Regions from separate parts of the Robertmurraya sp. genome, predicted to be linked through region 4. Evidence: riboswitches for the same ligand, from Rfam matches in the RefSeq annotation. Region 4 holds a riboswitch; each other region holds the start of a gene.
The links. Region 4 has a riboswitch for cyclic di-GMP ahead of ACGLXV_RS22975 (sensor domain-containing diguanylate cyclase). Riboswitches for the same ligand answer to the same signal wherever they lie in the genome.

Region 1: it holds a riboswitch for cyclic di-GMP, as region 4 does, so the genes downstream of both, ACGLXV_RS00350 (EAL domain-containing protein) here and ACGLXV_RS22975 (sensor domain-containing diguanylate cyclase) in region 4, are expected to answer to the same signal.
Region 2: it holds a riboswitch for cyclic di-GMP, as region 4 does, so the genes downstream of both, ACGLXV_RS05740 (OmpL47-type beta-barrel domain-containing protein) here and ACGLXV_RS22975 (sensor domain-containing diguanylate cyclase) in region 4, are expected to answer to the same signal.
Region 3: it holds a riboswitch for cyclic di-GMP, as region 4 does, so the genes downstream of both, ACGLXV_RS19155 (sensor domain-containing protein) here and ACGLXV_RS22975 (sensor domain-containing diguanylate cyclase) in region 4, are expected to answer to the same signal.

Annotation. Positions count from the first base shown of each region.
Region 1 is NZ_JAKFCQ010000004.1:35,211-39,498, reverse strand. It holds gene ACGLXV_RS00355 (NAD(P)-dependent oxidoreductase) at 1-201, opposite strand, end outside; gene ACGLXV_RS00350 (EAL domain-containing protein) at 214-2,400, opposite strand; cyclic di-GMP riboswitch class I at 2,515-2,602, opposite strand; gene ACGLXV_RS00345 (STAS domain-containing protein) at 2,803-3,630, shown strand; gene ACGLXV_RS00340 (cell wall hydrolase) at 3,659-4,237, opposite strand.
Region 2 is NZ_JAKFCQ010000047.1:5,629-9,916, reverse strand. It holds gene ACGLXV_RS05740 (OmpL47-type beta-barrel domain-containing protein) at 1-2,738, opposite strand, end outside; cyclic di-GMP riboswitch class I at 2,828-2,916, opposite strand; gene ACGLXV_RS05735 (DUF1028 domain-containing protein) at 3,205-4,044, opposite strand; gene ACGLXV_RS05730 (chromate transporter) at 4,142-4,288, opposite strand, start outside.
Region 3 is NZ_JAKFCQ010000152.1:11,593-15,880, reverse strand. It holds gene ACGLXV_RS19155 (sensor domain-containing protein) at 1-1,772, opposite strand, end outside; cyclic di-GMP riboswitch class I at 2,071-2,163, opposite strand; gene ACGLXV_RS19150 (hypothetical protein) at 2,296-2,475, opposite strand; partial or broken gene ACGLXV_RS19145 (IS1595 family transposase) at 2,694-3,578, shown strand; gene ACGLXV_RS19140 (DUF6434 domain-containing protein) at 3,614-4,183, opposite strand.
Region 4 is NZ_JAKFCQ010000186.1:2,842-7,129, forward strand. It holds gene ACGLXV_RS22960 (ABC transporter substrate-binding protein) at 1-164, opposite strand, end outside; gene ACGLXV_RS22965 (LacI family DNA-binding transcriptional regulator) at 424-1,437, opposite strand; gene ACGLXV_RS22970 (hypothetical protein) at 1,803-1,964, opposite strand; cyclic di-GMP riboswitch class I at 2,055-2,141, shown strand; gene ACGLXV_RS22975 (sensor domain-containing diguanylate cyclase) at 2,270-3,232, shown strand; gene ACGLXV_RS22980 (GNAT family N-acetyltransferase) at 3,293-3,838, opposite strand.

The DNA of each region.
Region 1 (4,288 bases), on a different contig from region 4:
ATCGTCAGAAAGTATGGTAAAGACGATGTCAGTATGACTGGCTGCTTCAGCAGGAGTGTTTGCTATAATGGCTCCTTTTGTGGTTAATTCTTGGCATTTGCTTTTCGTCCGATTGTAAACCACTATTTCATAGCCATTTTTCAAAAGATTTTCTGCCATCGGTAACCCCATACTACCCAAGCCAATAAATCCAACCTTCAATGTCATCACTCCTTATTTTAAAAATTTATTTACTCTTTGAATTAGTTCTTCGATTTCATTTGATGATACGGGCCGGCTGAAATAGTACCCTTGGCCTTCCGAACAGCCTTTATCTAATAAAAAGTCGAACTGTTCCTTCGTCTCAATTCCTTCTGCAATAACATCCATATGTAACTCACGCGCTAATGTAATAACAGCAGAAACGATGGCCGCTTCATTTACATCATGTGGAAGAGAGCTGATAAAAGAACGATCAATTTTTATTTTATTTGCACGAAATTGTTTTAAATACGTCATTGAAGCATAACCTGTCCCAAAATCATCAATTGACACTTTCACTCCAATTTCTTGAAGCTTGCTGACTGCATTTTGAATTAAATATTCATGTTTACTTAACACACTTTCTGTAATTTCAATCTCAATGGATTCGGATGGGAGATCAAATTCTGCGAGTATTGCCTCCACCAAACTAGGGATATCGTTTAAAACAAATTGTCTCACAGATATATTTACTGCAACAGGTAAATGAGTGAGGTTCGACTCCCTCCACTTCTTTAGCTGTAAACACACTTCCCGAAGAACCCATTCTCCTAGCGCACCAATAAATCCACTTTCCTCTGCAAGAGGTATAAATGTGTCAGGACTGATAATCCCCTTCTCTGGATGCTTCCATCTGATGAGTGCTTCTAGTCCAGTGAATTTACCTGTTGCCAACTGAATTTTCGGTTGATATTGTATGAAAAATTGATTTTGCTTGATTGCTTCGCGGAGTTCTCCTTGTAACATAAATAATTCTGTACCGTGCTTCGTGAGGGAATCATTGAACATCTGGATGGATTGTCCATCCTCCCCTTTTACACTATACATCGCGACATCTGCATTCCTAATTAATATGTCCCCTGTATGACCATGGAACGGATACATACTTATCCCAATACTAGCTGATACATAAAACTCTCGGTCATTAATAACAATCGGTTCTTTTATTGCTTGTAATATTTGTTCTGCCACTTCTTTGGGTTGTTTCTCATTCTTCATCTTTTTCAAAAGAATGACAAATTCATCACCACCCATACGGGTTACAATCCCTTTGTTCGGGATATTTGAATGAATCCGCCTTGCTACTTCACTTAAAACCTTATCGCCTACCGCATGTCCGAAAGTATCATTAATAGGCTTAAATCGGTCTAAATCAATAAATAAAATCGCAAACTCATCTTGTCTAGTAATTAATCGGTCGATAACATCCTTTAAAAATCGGATATTCGGAAGATTCGTTAACGTATCATGAGAAGCCAAGTATTGGATTTCCTTTACTTGATTATCCCTTTCAATCGCTAAACCTGTTAAGTAACTGAATACTTTAAGTAATTCGATTTCATAAGATTTTGGTTTCCGTACGTCAGGATGATAGATCGCAAATGTACCGAATAATTCTCCTTTCGACGATAAGATCGGAATGGACCAACAGGAATGCAATTGATAGCTCAAAGGGATCGTCTTCCAGTTGGACCAAGATGGGTCAGTTTCTATATCCGAGACAATAGCTATCTCTTTCGTAAAAGCTGCATGTCCACAAGATGCAAAGTTCAAGCCAACTGGAAATCGGTCGATTTTCTTTAAAAAGCTTTCTGGAAAACTATGTGAATACCCATTACGTAACCAATTCTCACTCTCTTCATAAAACATAATGGAGCAAATACTCTTACTAGATAGTGCCTCCACAGCATTCACAATATTCAAAAAAACATCTGTTAACGGTTCACCTGACGCAATCATTTGTAGGGCCTTATACTGTTTATCACTAATGGCTTGGTATTTTTCTTGCTCAGTAATATTTCTACCTACTACAACTAAACTATCTGCATGTCCGTTCTCATCGTACAGAGGAATCTTTCTCACATGGAACGTATAGTCATTCCCATCCATCCGAAACGATTCTTTTAATTGAAATTCATTTTTACTTAACCACGCTTGATTGTCTGAATGAACACAAATAGGACCATAATTCTCAAACTTTTTGTATTTCTGTGCCAGCTGTTCATCCGTTTTCCCTATATATGCCCCTTCCTCAATTTCAAATAGTTGTAGGGTCTTTTGATTTGCTTCGATCCATCGTCCATTCACATCTTTTACAATTAAATAATCACTACTTGTATGAAACACTTTCTCCAATAAATCGAATTTTTGGTTGCTCATGACATTACCTTCTTCTTTTATATTTCTTTTGAAATGTTAAAGGGGTATGGTCCATACTTTGTGAAATACAGAAAAGACCTACACCCAAAGGGATATAGGTCTTCTGATTATTCCCTTGGCAACTCAGCCATCATAGTTCCTTTAGAACCGTAGATCTGTAGCTTTGCGTCCCCACCTTTCAATGGGTTTGCCTTTTTCAATTATATTTTTTATTTTAGCAAACCCATTATAGAAGATTTGTCGAAAACAGTCGATAAGTATGATAAAAGTCACTGTTTTTTATCAAAAATCATTCTTTATCCCTATTAATTATCTGATTAATATTTTTGCTTAAAAAACATGTTTATCAAATACATTTTAAGGGTATAAATTTTTGGGGAATTGTAAAAGGGGGAACATCTCTTGGAATTTACATATCAAGCTTCTTTTGACTTAAAACACTTTATTGAAGAAAATAAAGATAGATTTAAGAACTCACTTCTTATAGAGGCTGTAAATGTAAAAGGTCGGATAGATGAAATACTAAGAATCGGTAATATCAATTTAGTTTCGAATGCTCAAAAGCTAGTAATCGACATTATCGATGGCAATGAGGATGAACTGAAAGCTTTCGCCAAAAAAGAAGGAATTGTATGGGCTACCCATTCAATTGAATTATCCTTCAAACTGGAATGGGTTCAAGCGATACGACGAACACTTTGGATGTTTATTCAATCGTTTAACACTCTTTCCAACAAATATGAGTTAGATGACTTCTTTCAGCTCGAGCTACAAATCAATAACCGAGTCGACCAGTTTCTGAACACTTTCTTTATAAGTTATTCAAAATACAAAGATTCCCTGATTGTTGCACAAAGACAACTAGTTGAAAATCTATCAGTACCTATTATTCCAATCACTTCTTCTGTATGTATTTTACCTTTAATTGGGACGGTAGACTCCTTCCGAACTGCAATATTAGAAGAAAAGGTTCTAACAGAGATTGGAAGACTTCGTATTCAAACGTTAATCATTGATTTATCCGGAATTGGCGATATGGAACCTGACGTTATCGATCATCTTATGAAGATTATCGACGGTACTTCTATGATGGGTTGCAACTCGATTATCACCGGTTTACGTGCAGAAGTTGTGAAAAAAATGATTCATTTAGATGTTTCAGCATTCTTTAAGAAGACAAAAACATTAGGAACATTGCAACAAGCATTAAGGCAATATTTTGTTCAGTAAAAAAACCAGGGAGTTTATTCCCTGGTTTCTAAATCGCAAATCGATGGTTACCAATTGTTTCAGTCACTTGTCTTGTTAAAATCCATGTATCCGTTGCAATTTCAGGATTATAAAAATATATAGCCTCTGAATCATTCTCCTTGTCAACCAAAGCTTCTTCTACAGCTTCCATTGATTCCTCATCCGCCGGCTTGTTAATCTCACCATTTTGAACAGGAGAAAATGCATACGTACCAGATACCTGCTCGTATACAACTTCTTTTACAGTATCAGGGAATTCCTCATGCTCTACACGGTTAATAATAACCTCTGCAACAGCCACTTTCCCTTCGTACGGCTCACCTTTTGCTTCCGCAGTTACAAGTCGGGCCATCAATTCCTTTTCCTGATCTGTAACATCAATTTCCTTTTCATATAATGTTGGAAATTTATCATGATTTTCTTTCATTAATTCAAGAGCAGAATTATCAGTTTTACTTACTACCTTCCAAGATGTTTCTCCACTTTTCACTGAAAGAGTTTGTTCAGCTGCGCTCGAAGTAGTTTCGAACCCAACCAATGTGAACGATAGAGTAGAGAGAACAAGTAGTTTTTTTAGAATGTTCATAAAAAATACCTCCTTGCTTTCGATAACAAGAAGGTTACCAGATGTAATATA
Region 2 (4,288 bases), on a different contig from region 4:
TCCCCGAAGCGGTTGCTGTAGGAATGCAAGACATATTCATAGTCACCTTCTGGCATATTCGTAAATGCAATGGTTCTCGTTGTTGCTGGTAGTGTAGTTAGTAATTCTAATTCTCCATCAACTTTTTGATAGACTTTGTAATTTGTTGCATACGTTGACGCATCCCAACTTAACTTAATATCGTTCCCATTTAAAATTGACTTTGTAAGATTGGCTGGGGCTTGCATTACTGGATGTACCATTGTGAACTCAATCTTACTTCCCTCTGCAGACTCACCAAACCGGTCACTATATGAATGAATTTCGTATAGATATTTACTTTCTGGCATGTTCGAAATTGTCGTTGTTGTACCAGTAACTTTACGAACAAACTGCTTTTCTCCATCTATCACTTGGTAAATTTGGTATGCTGTTGCATACTGAACAGCGTCCCACTTAAGAATGATATCATTTCCACTTGTGATCGTGTAACTAGCATTTTCAGGCTTAGCCATGTCAGGATGCACTAAAGTTCCTTCAAGTACAGCACCTTCTGGAGACTCTCCAAATAAGGTAGAGTTTGCCTTAATAATGTAATGGAATTCACCTTCTGCTACATTGGTTAACATTGTACTTGTCCCTGTAAGGGTACGTAATAAAATTTCTTCTCCATCAACCAACTGATAGATTTTATAGTTATTTGCGTACTGAACAGTATTCCATTTGAGTGTAATGTCATTTCCATTGCTAATGGTATAGCTTGGATTTCCAGGAGTCGCTAGTGTTTGTCCACTTAAGGTGAACTTGATAGCAGTTCCTACTTTTGATTCACCGAAACGAGCGGAATATGAATAGACCTCATATTGATATTCACCTGGTGTCATATTTGTGTAGTTCATGCTTGTTCCAGTGATAGTATTCTTTAATGTTTTCTGTCCATTAATCACTTGATAAATCTTATAGTTAGTTGCGTAGTCTGCCGCATCCCACTTTAGTGTGTATGAAGCTACTCCAGTGATGGTATAACTTCCGTTAGCAGGCGCCTTCATCTCTGGATGTACCAATGGTAACTCTACAACTGCACCCACAGGTGATTCACCAAATCGACTGCTATACGCATAGATTTCATAACTATAATCTCCTGCGGTAAGATTAGTTAAAGTTGTAGCTAAAGAAGAAACAGTTGCTTTTAAAACCTTCTTCCCATCTACTACCTGATAGATTTTGTAACTATTGGCAAAATCAACTGAATCCCATTGTAGGTATAAATCATTGCCATTTTTAATCTCATATCTTGCATTTCCTGGTGTTTCTAACACTACTTGATCTAATACAAAGGAAACAACAGCACTTTCCCCTGATTCACCAAATCGAGTGCTATTGGTGTGAACTTCATACTTGTAATTTCCTGCTGGCATATTAGTATAGGTAACCGTTGTTCCTGTTACCGTGCTCTTTAATACTTTTTGGTCTCCAACTACTTGATAGACCTTATAATTTGTAGCATTTTCAGCTGCTTTCCAGCTTAATACGATATCATTACCATTTAGAATTTTATACGCAAGTTCAGTAGGTGCGTTTACCTTTACTGTCTCGATGGTAAAAGTAACTTGTGTTCCCTTTTCAGACTCTCCAAATCGGTCACTAGTTGAATGAACCTCATACACGTATTCTCCACCAGGTAGCATAGTAGCTGAAAAAGAAGTTCCAGTTACTGTTCCCTTTAATACTTTCTCACCACCCACAATCTGATACACTTTATACCCTGTTGCATATGGTTCGGCGGTCCAACTAACAACTACATCATTTGTGTTTTGGATTTTCGCATTTACATTTTCAGGGGGAGCCATCTCGATAGATTGAACGGAGAAAGTAACCTCGCTACCTTCTACAGAACTTCCAAAACGTGAGCTATTTGAATACACCTGATAGACGTAGTCTCCTGCAGGTAAATTCTTAAGTGTAACATTTGTGCTCGTAACTGTTTCTACCAATTCTAACTGTCCGTTTTTCACTGAATATATACTATAACTATTGGCAAACTCTGCTGCCTGCCACTTTAAAGTAACATCGGTTACATTTGAAATCGTAAAAGATAGATTTGTTGGAGCTTTCATTTCTGGCTTTATCACTTCAACACTTATTGGGGATGAAGTCACTGATTCCCCGTAAAGTGGGTGGGATGAAGAAATCATGTAAGAGTAAGTACCTTCATCTACATTAGAAAAACTATACATTCTTGTATTAGTTGAGACAACAAGTGACTTTTCACCGTTATCTAATACCTTATATATGTTGTATGACTCTGCATATTGGGAAGCTTCCCATTGTAATACAACATCATTTCCATTTTGAATCGTTGCCGCAAAGGTTGCCGGCGTTTGCATCTCAGGATAACTAATTTCTGTGCTTACCGGCGCTGATGGACCAGACTCCCCTTGGCTAGATAAAGTAGAAACTACGTATCTATAAGAGCCTTCTGGCAAATCTTTTAGATCATACGAAGTGCCCGTTGTTGTTCCAAGCACCGTAAGCTGTCCTTCTTTAATTTCATAAACTTGATACCCACTTGCTCCAAATACGGCACTCCAAGTTAGCTTTCCATCGTCTGGAGTAACTGACTGATAAGCTAGATTACTAGGAGGAAGCATGGATCCGGTATTTGCAGAAGCTCTTATACTACCGATTGGGACAATCAATTGATAGATAAGCATAAAAACGACGAGCAAAACCGGAATATTAAACATTCTTTTCAACATAAATTTACCCTACCTTTCATGTTAAAAAAGGCAAATAAAAAAGAACCCCATAAGAAAGGTTCATAGAATTTAGACAATCTATGACTTCTTGTGGTAACTGGCTGCCATTCGCATTTCTGCGGGTAAGGCCCTCTTAGTTTTGCGTCTCACAGTTTCCCGTGATTTGCCCTTTTCACTTCATTAAGTACACTCATTTTTAAAACCCATCTATTACTATTGTTTCACCTCCAAGCATTTGCGTTATAAATCTATTATCGGCAGTTTACGGGATTTATTTAGGATTAACTACCTAAATTTAGTTCGATTATACCATTTTATTTTTATAACGAGATAGGTATTTACACATGATTATTTGATACTTTTCGTCTTTCGGATTTAATTCTTAGGGAATCTCTTAAGATCCACATACCTACAACAGTATAAAATTCCCCACATAAAAACCCCCATTACTGGGGGCTATACACAACTATTGCTTTTTCATATAATCAAGCACGTCCAAGTCAATTTTCCCACGCTCTAACTCACGCGCTTCAAAGTTCTCGGTATGTATATAACGAGTCAGTGCCTTATGAATACTTTCCTCATCAACATACAATTCTAAATATCTGTGACGTCTTAAACAAGCGATCAATTCTTCCTTCACATGCCCTTCAATCGTAGCAATCCGCTCTTGCTTAGGAGGAGCAAAGTATAGCTGCTGTAAACCAAACACACGAATCAGTTCTTTAATCGGCTCCGGATGGTCATCGACACGAAGATCAATAAATCGGTCATTGTAGCCACCATAACCGCCCGCTTCCTTCACTACTAATAGGGCAGCTGATTGCTGACCACGACTATCTCCACCAGCCTCTTGCCCTGCGTTCAATCCAGCGAGTAAGCGCTCGGCTAATGTTCCACTTGTCTCTTGAAACGTTTTTGACATAGTTTGTACGGTCTGCTCGTCGACTAAAATGTTTCCCTGTGCGGCAAAATGCTCTCCGGTGACTCCGCCTGCCCAGTCATAGCATTTTTCACCGGTAAAAGTAGCGGCATTTCCGTTCGCATCGATGACTCCAACCTGGCGGAGATCCTTGTCCTCATCCCGTGAGGTAATGATTTTGATGACCTCTTCCGCTGACTTTCCTTCTGAAAACAGCTGTAATGCCTCCGGACCATAAGCCGTATTCGCGTAAGACTGTGTCGCAACTGCACCTACTCCAGCCTTCGCGAACGGAACCACGGCGCCAACTCCAAGAAACTTCGATTGCACCGCAATACCCCATTCTTTTTCCTTTGGGTCATAGCCTACGATTGAAAAAGTCATGTTTTTGCCTCCCCCAGTTTTAATTAAAGGTCAGTAGCACATGACGCAAGCCTTTGTTGCGCTAGCACCAGCTTGCAGAATGTACTACTGTCCTGATTTACCCTAAGAACACCCCACCATATACAAGCGCACCGGCAATCACATACGCCGGGTGGACCTTCAGCCTCTCCATCAGCACAAAGCTAATCACACCGATCCCGATCGTCTGCCAAATCCCCGCTCCTTCGAATGAGGAGAAAAAGAA
Region 3 (4,288 bases), on a different contig from region 4:
TCGTTAATATCTTCTCCGTGAGTAGGAAAAACACTAATTCCCATACTAGCTGTCGTTCGAAATAATTTTTCTTCGAGATAAAATCCGGGTTTAAACGCCTCTATAATTCTTTTAGCTATGTTAATAGTAATATCAAACTCGCTGATATTCGGAATAATCAGGACAAATTCGTCCCCCCCTACTCGGGCAAGTGTATCTTCATTTCTTATACAGCTTAAAATTCGGTTTCCTGCTTCGATGATCATTGCATCACCAAAGTCATGCCCTAAATTGTCATTAATGAATTTTAATCGATCTAAGTCAATATACAAGATCCCCATCATAGATCCATGGTTTTTGGCTTCTTGTATATGACTATGCATAAGTTCTAATAATTTTCTACGGTTTGGTAACCCTGTTAAATAGTCATTATAGGCCAGTTGCTCAATGGTTTTCATATGTTCTTTTTGCTTGGTAACATCTTTTGAGATGCAAAATACACCCGTTACGAATGATTTAACGATGATAGGCATTACAGTGACATCCAGGTCGACCCTACGGCCTTCTTTATGAAATGCTTGGATCTGTATTCGTTGTGGTTTACCTGACAAAACTTGAACAAATAATTGTTCTGCCCCATTTCTAAATTCAGGCGCAATTAAATCAAGGGGGTATTGTTGAATCATTTCTTCCCTTGAATACCCAAATGTTCGAATGGCCATTTCGTTAACAGTGATGATATTTCCTTCAAGATCTAGTGAGAACACACTATCTAAGTTGTTATCAAACAGAGATTTATAGCGATTTTCAGTTAGTTCTAGTTTATTTTCTTCTACAAGGCGATCTGTAATATCTTGCATCGTTCCAATTGTTTGAATGGGTCGTCCATTATCATCGAGAAGGCATTGAGAGATGGAATGTAGTGTTCTTATACTTCCATCATCTAATATTATGCGGTAGATATTCGTAACGTTTTCCCCTGTAATTTCCTTTTCTCTACTATTTATTAAAGTATCTCGATCCTCAGAATGAACTTTGGACAATAAATACTCAAACGTAGGATTGATATTTGGAGACAACCCAAAGAGTTTGTAAGTCTGGGGGCTCCAAGTTAACTTATTGTTCACATTGTCAAATTCCCAATAGAGAATGCCTGCTATCTTTTGGGCCTGTGATAATACTTTTTCACTTTTTTCCAACTCATTCTGGATTTGACGCTTTTCTGTGACGTTAACGACACTTCCCACAACTACTTTCTTCCCATTAAAGGCTTGTAAAGAAGGATAAAGGTCTAAGTAGAGTTCTATACCATCCTTTCTTTTAGCTTTCACTTGATAATGGCTACTTACCTTTTTACCATCAAGCCTATCTTTGACATTCATAGACACTTTTTCGTGGTATTCTTCAGACAACAAATCATACGAGGTTATTGGTTTTTCATAGATTTCTTTTCGTGTATAACCGAATAATTCAGCAAAAGCAGGACTGACGTAAAGGAAAGCATTATCTTTATAGATAAAAGCAGCTATGGTCGAATTTTCAAGTGTTAGTTTATACTTTTCGATTTCCACTTGGTAACCAAAATACTTTAACTGTTGTTTCTTCACATACTCTAAAAAGATATATAACGGAATTATAGACATAACCATCAAAATAAGTTGAAATATCCAAGAAGGGATATTTAGAGCCAGGGATAAGTTGTGAATGATTATATGGTCAAGAAAGATGGTTAGAAACATCATCAGAAAGTATATAAATAAGACTGGGTATGTATAATTAGTGGACCATTGCATGACTACACCTTCTAGATTAATTTCAATTAATGAAAAGCTTTATATTCTATATTTGTAATAAGTCGTTTTTCTTATTATTGTTCTCATAGGTTTTTTATATGAATAACTATGAATAAAGTTATATTTTATCCTAAGTTGGTAAAAAAAACCACAACCATTTTCCCACCTATCCAGTATTAAATTTAGTAAAAGTTCTCGAAAAGTTTAAGATTTAGGAATTTAGTAAAAAAGCTCACCAAAAAGATTGGTGAACTTTAATAGAACGGATCAGACGCCCCGTAAAATTATTCCAACCCTTTTCGGAAACCCGGCCGTCATTGCTAAACTAAACTAAAGCTTTAGACCCGTAGCTTTGCGTCCTTATTTTTCAATAAGTTTGCCATTATCGATGGTTATTTACTATGTATATCGTCTTACATTTGAGTTATTTAAGTGGGAAATTCAGTTAAATTCTAATAATGTCTATAGCTGATTAAACATAACAAGTGATCGTTCTCCGACATATTTTAAATTAAAATTGTCGTTAGTTCATCACTCTGCAACAATACAGAGACGTGTCTGAAAGGTCGAGACGATGATGGTCAAGCATTTCTTTAAAAGCGTTCATACGACCAAACCAATAATCTTCTCCATTTTTCATATACTGTTTTCTTGCTGATTCGTATTCGTCTTTGGCCCATTGTATTAATTCTTGTGATTTCATGTTGATTCCTCCACTAGATCTATATGCCTATACAATATCAGTTAATGAAAGCGCATACAAGGACTAAAGTCACATTTTTACAGATTCTCTAAATCTAGCACTTTACTTAGAAAGATTGCTCTTCCTGTGTTCTCGTTCGATGTGACATTCACTTCTTTTACTTCTTTGTTTATTGTTTATTGTTTATCAAATGGCTGTTTTCGTATAGGCGTTCAACTATGTGGTTAGACATCTATGAAGAGTTCAGCGAACTATCAAAGTCAGAGAAAATGGCACTGTTTAATGCGATGAAAGAAGATTTATTTCCAGATGAAACAGACAAAATTACCGAACTATTGAAATCCATTAGGGAATCACGTTTTTCCTCTGGTATGGGGATTGTGGGAAATCTTTCAATGATATGACAAACACACCTTTTTCAGGTTCTCGGTACCCTGAAAAATGGGTGAAGTATATTGAAATGATGGTAGAAGGTTATACCCTACCTAAAATCGCTGAACGCCTTAAAATACACATTTCTACTTCGTTTTATTGGAGACATAAAATCTTGAACGTATTAGGTAGTCTCGGATTTGAACAGCTTTGAGAGTGACGAAACCTTCTTAAAAGAGTCTATGAAAGGTAAACGAAAAATAACACATAGAGAACCGAAAGAGCGTGGTGGCAAAGACCAAAAGAGAGGCATTTCCAATCTTAAAATCGCAGTGGTTGTAGCCCAAGACCGTAATGGTAATGTAGTAGCTCGAAAAGCTGGTCGTGGGCGTGTACGAGCAGAAGAAATAGATACCGTAATTGGGGAATATATAGACCCCTCTGCTTTGCTATGCACAGATACAGCTACAAATTATAAGAAGTTCGCTTTAATTAAGGGTTTAAAACACGAAACTGTTAATGTGAGCAAAGAAGGGTATGTCAAAAAGGGCATATACCACGTTCAACACGTCAATAACTTTCATAAACGCTTGGAAGATTGGATGGTTAGGTTTCAAGGAGTAGCAACAAAATACTTGGATAACTACCTATATTGGTTTCGTTGGCTTGAATTGAGTAAACAAATAGCATTTGATGAACGAGTCAAACATATGCTTGTTTCTGCTTGCTAAAAATCAAATCACTTAACAATAGAAATGCTAAAAGGTTAATTATTGGATTCGTATTTGTTGCTTCCTGGGAGTTTCTTGATTTCATTCCAAGATTCTATCGCTTCTTCACGACTTTTTCCTTGATTTTTAGGGTCTGCAAAATAATCACGAATGTATCGGTTATATTCGAATTGAGGTGCAATTTTTTTCTTGTATGAAGGGTCTTTCTTGCGTTCCTCCTCCTCATACCAAGCGTTTACAACATCACGATACGTCTTTCCAACGCTATTTTTAAAGTAGTTTTGAATATAGGTCGAAAAGTGGAATTTCGGGATTACTGTCTTAAAAAAAGCTCTTACATCTTGACTACAACGATGGTTTTCTGTAATGACTGTATCCAGACTTAAATCTGTTTGTGGTTCTATCTTCTTATTTACTCTTGATTTTCTGATAGGCTTTTTTATCTCCCCTGTCAGAAGATATGTTTCTATTCTATCGGAAATCTCTATTTTAGAGCCTGAAGCACTTATTCCATTTTCTCTACAAAATGATTGTAATTCTTCTTTTAACCAATAGTAATCTCTAAAACTTTCTACACTAATATCTTTTGTTAGATTAGATCTCATAAAACACACCCCCATTTATTTCCATTATAGAACAAATGTTCTTGTTTATCAAATTTAATATGATTAAAAACAACAAAGTTTACGAAAACAGCCTATCAAATAAAA
Region 4 (4,288 bases):
ACATTTTGCAGAGTAATTTTATCTGCTTCATTCGTTACAGTCGAAAACAAGTTTACAACCGTCTTATCACTGTTTGCTTCATTACCCCCGGAAGCTTTATTGCATCCAGTCACAATCGTTGTCAACGCGGCTGCAAACGCCACCGTTTTTAAAAGCTTTTTCAAAATAAACGCCCCCTCAGTCATTTTTAAATAACAAGTAAAAATTACCTATTAAAATGAGTTCGTTTTCTTGCTGACGTTTGGGAGCAACTATATAATAGAATTAGCTCCCGTTCATAGGTGGAGTAGTTTGTTAGTTTTCGCCCAATGCAGTGTGATGGCAGTCACTTTGCACCCTGCTAGCTTTCATGCTGTCAGGGTGGGCATTAAATCGTTGAAAAAGATACATGGTCTTATTTTCCGAAAACCACCTCCTTAAAAGTTATTTATTTTTCTTGCAGCTCTCCCGGATCACCAATTCAGTCGGCAGGGTCACGGTTAATGGAAGTTCTCTTCCATTCAGGCGATCTAGTAAAAGTTTTACTCCTGTTTTCCCCATCTCCTTCGTATGCACTCTGATTGTCGTCAAAGGTGTACTTGCGAATGATGCAGCTTCAATATCGTCAAAGCCGATAATGGCTACATCATCAGGAACTTTGAGATTGGCTTCTTGTAATGCTCTTAACGCCCCAATCGCCATCGGATCACTGGCAATAAAAAACGCCTCGGGAAAATTCCTCATATAAATGGCTTTTTTCATTAATTCATAACCCTGTGCCATTGAATACTCACCGATAAAAACGGCCTCCGGGTCGAACATTTTTTGTTCTTTCATCAAGCGTTCAAAGGTGGTGAGACGTTTATCTTCAGAGTTGAACTTTTGATTTTTGCTATGCTCCTTCTCCCTTCCTCCGATATACCCGATACTCTTATAGCCGGTTCCTAATAGATGCTTGATCGCTTTCTCTGTGGCCTTTTCAAAATCAATCACAACCGCATCATACAAATCATCGTTAGGCGAGTGGTTAATGTACACAACATTTTCCACTCTACTGATGGCCTTGAGCGCCATCTCTTTTACCCTGCCGACGACAATGAGTCCATCAAGGTCGTCAATCATTTGATTGGTCTCCGTTTCATGTAAACGGAACGTAACGGTTCTGATCCCATGACTCGCAAGTTCCATTTCAATCCCTTGGCGGATGGATAAAAAATATGGATCATTGATCTCCTCGTCCAATGATTGGGTAACGATAATCCCGACATGTTTCAAAGTCTGTTGTTTTTGTTTCAACCGTCTTTCTAAAATCGTTTCGTATCCAAGCTCCTTAGCAACCTGGAAAATACGTTCCCTCGTTTCAGACTGAACGGAAATCGTATCATCGTTATTTAACACCCGTGAAACCGTAGATGCTGATACATTCGACTTGTCCGCAATTTCCTTGATAGTAGCCATCTCATAACCCTCTTCATATTCTTTTCAACACCCGTAAACTTTTACTTAACAATAACTAAAATATTTACTAGGTATATTCGAATAATAGCATCTTATGGAAGGGCTTACAAGTATAAAAACTAATTTTTCTAAAAATTTATACAATTTTTTCGTTGTATAACACCGATATAGTAAGATTTTCTTATTATTGATAAATTTCCATCTGGTAAATTATTTAGTAATATTCTTCTTGAAAACCTTTCTCAGATAGACGTTTTCTAATAAAAAAAAGCCGAGCCACTAGGCACGACCTCTACTTTCTTGTATGATTTGTTTTTTTCTTATGCTCCTTAGTATCGATGCAAGTATCAAATAAGGAGGAATTGTTAGCAAATGCCAAGAAGTTCCTTCGAGTTGTACTTGAAGGATGATTGTAAGAGATACCAAGAAGTTCCTTCGAGTTGTACTTGAAGGATGATTGTAAGAGATACCAAGAATACAATAGCAAGGGGAATATCCCACTTGTGTCGCACTAGCCAGTTTTTCATATAAACACCTCTTGTTTATTTGGTTCAAAGTAATTTTTATTGATATTGAAAATTTAGCTATTATAATAGAAATAGGACTATTTACTCAATGAATAAAAAAGGCAAACTCATTGAAAAATGACGACGCAAAACTATAGGGACTAAGGTCGTATTTGACTATGTTAGCCAGTTACCGATTAAAGTGTTCAAGGCCTATCGGTAGCGGTAGGTCTTTTATTATATTCAGGACGATAGGAACAAAGGACATCCATTTACTATATGGTATGATTTATATTTTAATATATTCTAAAAGATGAGGGTCTAAAATGAGCATACAGTTTACAACTGGGTTAATTACAGGAATGGCTATAGTTAGTTTGATAAGCCCTCTTTTATATAGAAGATGGGAAAATCAAAGAAAGAAGATAATAGAAAATCAGAAAAGTTTTGTTGACATAATTGAAAATACAAGGGATTTTCTATATTATTTTCAGGTTTATCCAAAAAGAGAATTTAAGTATCTTAGTCCTTCAGCTGAACATTTTTTTGGAGCAGGTTCGATTGAACGTGCCTTTAAGAATTCCGACATACCCTTTATAGATATTCATCCCGATGATTTTCATATTCTTGAAAAAAAAGTTAACGGAGAACTAAATTTTGACGAGAGTATTGTACAGCGATGGCTTGATAAAAATGGGGAATATAGATATTTTGAAGAATATGCTACTCCCATTTATAAAAATGGAAAGCTTGTTGCGATACAGGGAGTTTTAAGAAATATCGACGATAAAATCCAGTTAGAAAAGGAGTTGCAGTATCAAATTAGCCACGATTCTTTAACTGGGATATATAATCGCGAGTACTTTGAATATAAATTTGAACAGTTTGATCAAACGTCAAATATTCCTATAGCGATTCTCATATGTGATTTAGACGAATTGAAATATATTAATGATCATTTCGGACATAAAGAGGGAGATTTTATCATCATGGAAACAGCGGGGTTACTCAATCAATTCTCCTCAGATTTAGTAACAGTTGCTAGACTTGGTGGAGACGAATTCGCTCTCATACTTGAACATTCTACAGAGAACACCGCGAAAGAACTAGTCGATGAAATAATAAAGGAGTTTAAGAAGTATAATGAAACCTCTAAGAGGGAAATCAAATTATCGATCGGCTTTTCTTTCGAAGATCATTCTTTGGGCAATATGACCAACTTATTCTCTAAAGCTGATAAAAATATGTATCATGCTAAAAAGAGAAATAAAAATAGAATAATTAATTAGAAATGTAAAACACCTTAGATATCCTATCTGAGGTGTCAGATTGTTGAAAGTGAAATGAGCTTACACTTCCGAGATGTTGATGATAGCTAATATTTGATGATCTGTCCATTTGCCATTAATCTTTAGATTTTCTTTAGCTATACCTTCTTTTTTAAACCCTACTTTTTCTAATACACGAATAGATGCTAAATTGTCAGGCATAGCTCCTGCTTCAATTCTATGTAATTTTAATTCTCTAAAAGCAAAGTCTACAACAAGTTGAAGAGCTTCTGTTGTATAGCCCTTTGCATTATACTCCTTATCTAGAGTAAATCCCGTATAACAGTTTTGGAGATCTCCCCTAGCAATTTGAGTTAATGAAATGTCTCCGATAAGTTTATCAGTTGCTTTTAAAAAGATTCCAAATGCATATAATTGACCTTCATCTGTCATTTTTAATGCCCGTTCAATGCGTATTTTTTGATGTTCTTCTGTATAAAAGGCTTCTGGGAGTAATGGGCAAACTCGTTGAAAAAATTCGCGATTTCTAATATGTAAGTTAGCTAGCTCGCGGGCGTCAGAAGTTTTGTAAAGTCGAAGATAAATATGTTGCCCTACTAACCTCATAAAACCCCTCCAATATTATTATTGTTTTAAAGCGTTAATCCTCACATGATTATTACCCCTGTTTACTTATGGACAGATCTTACAAGGCATTCTTTTAAGACCTTCTGTACAAACCATACTTCCAACAATCCCAACTATTATACTAGAAGTTATGAATTTCAACGCATAATAAATACCTGTACCAGTCATACAATCAAGTATTATAAATTTTTTAATTGTCGAACCTCTAATAGTATAGAACACTACATTTTGATTTTTCATGCCCGATCACACCCTATTTTTTTATATACATCATATGAGTGATTTGGATTGTCTTATTCCACAGACCCCCACTTATTTTACTTCCATTTTGGTTACCCAAAGGAAATCCTCCCCAAAGTAGTCCGTAGGCTGATGGGTCTTTTGCATCTAAAAACTAGGGAGTAATCCCCCCCTTATTAACCAATCTTT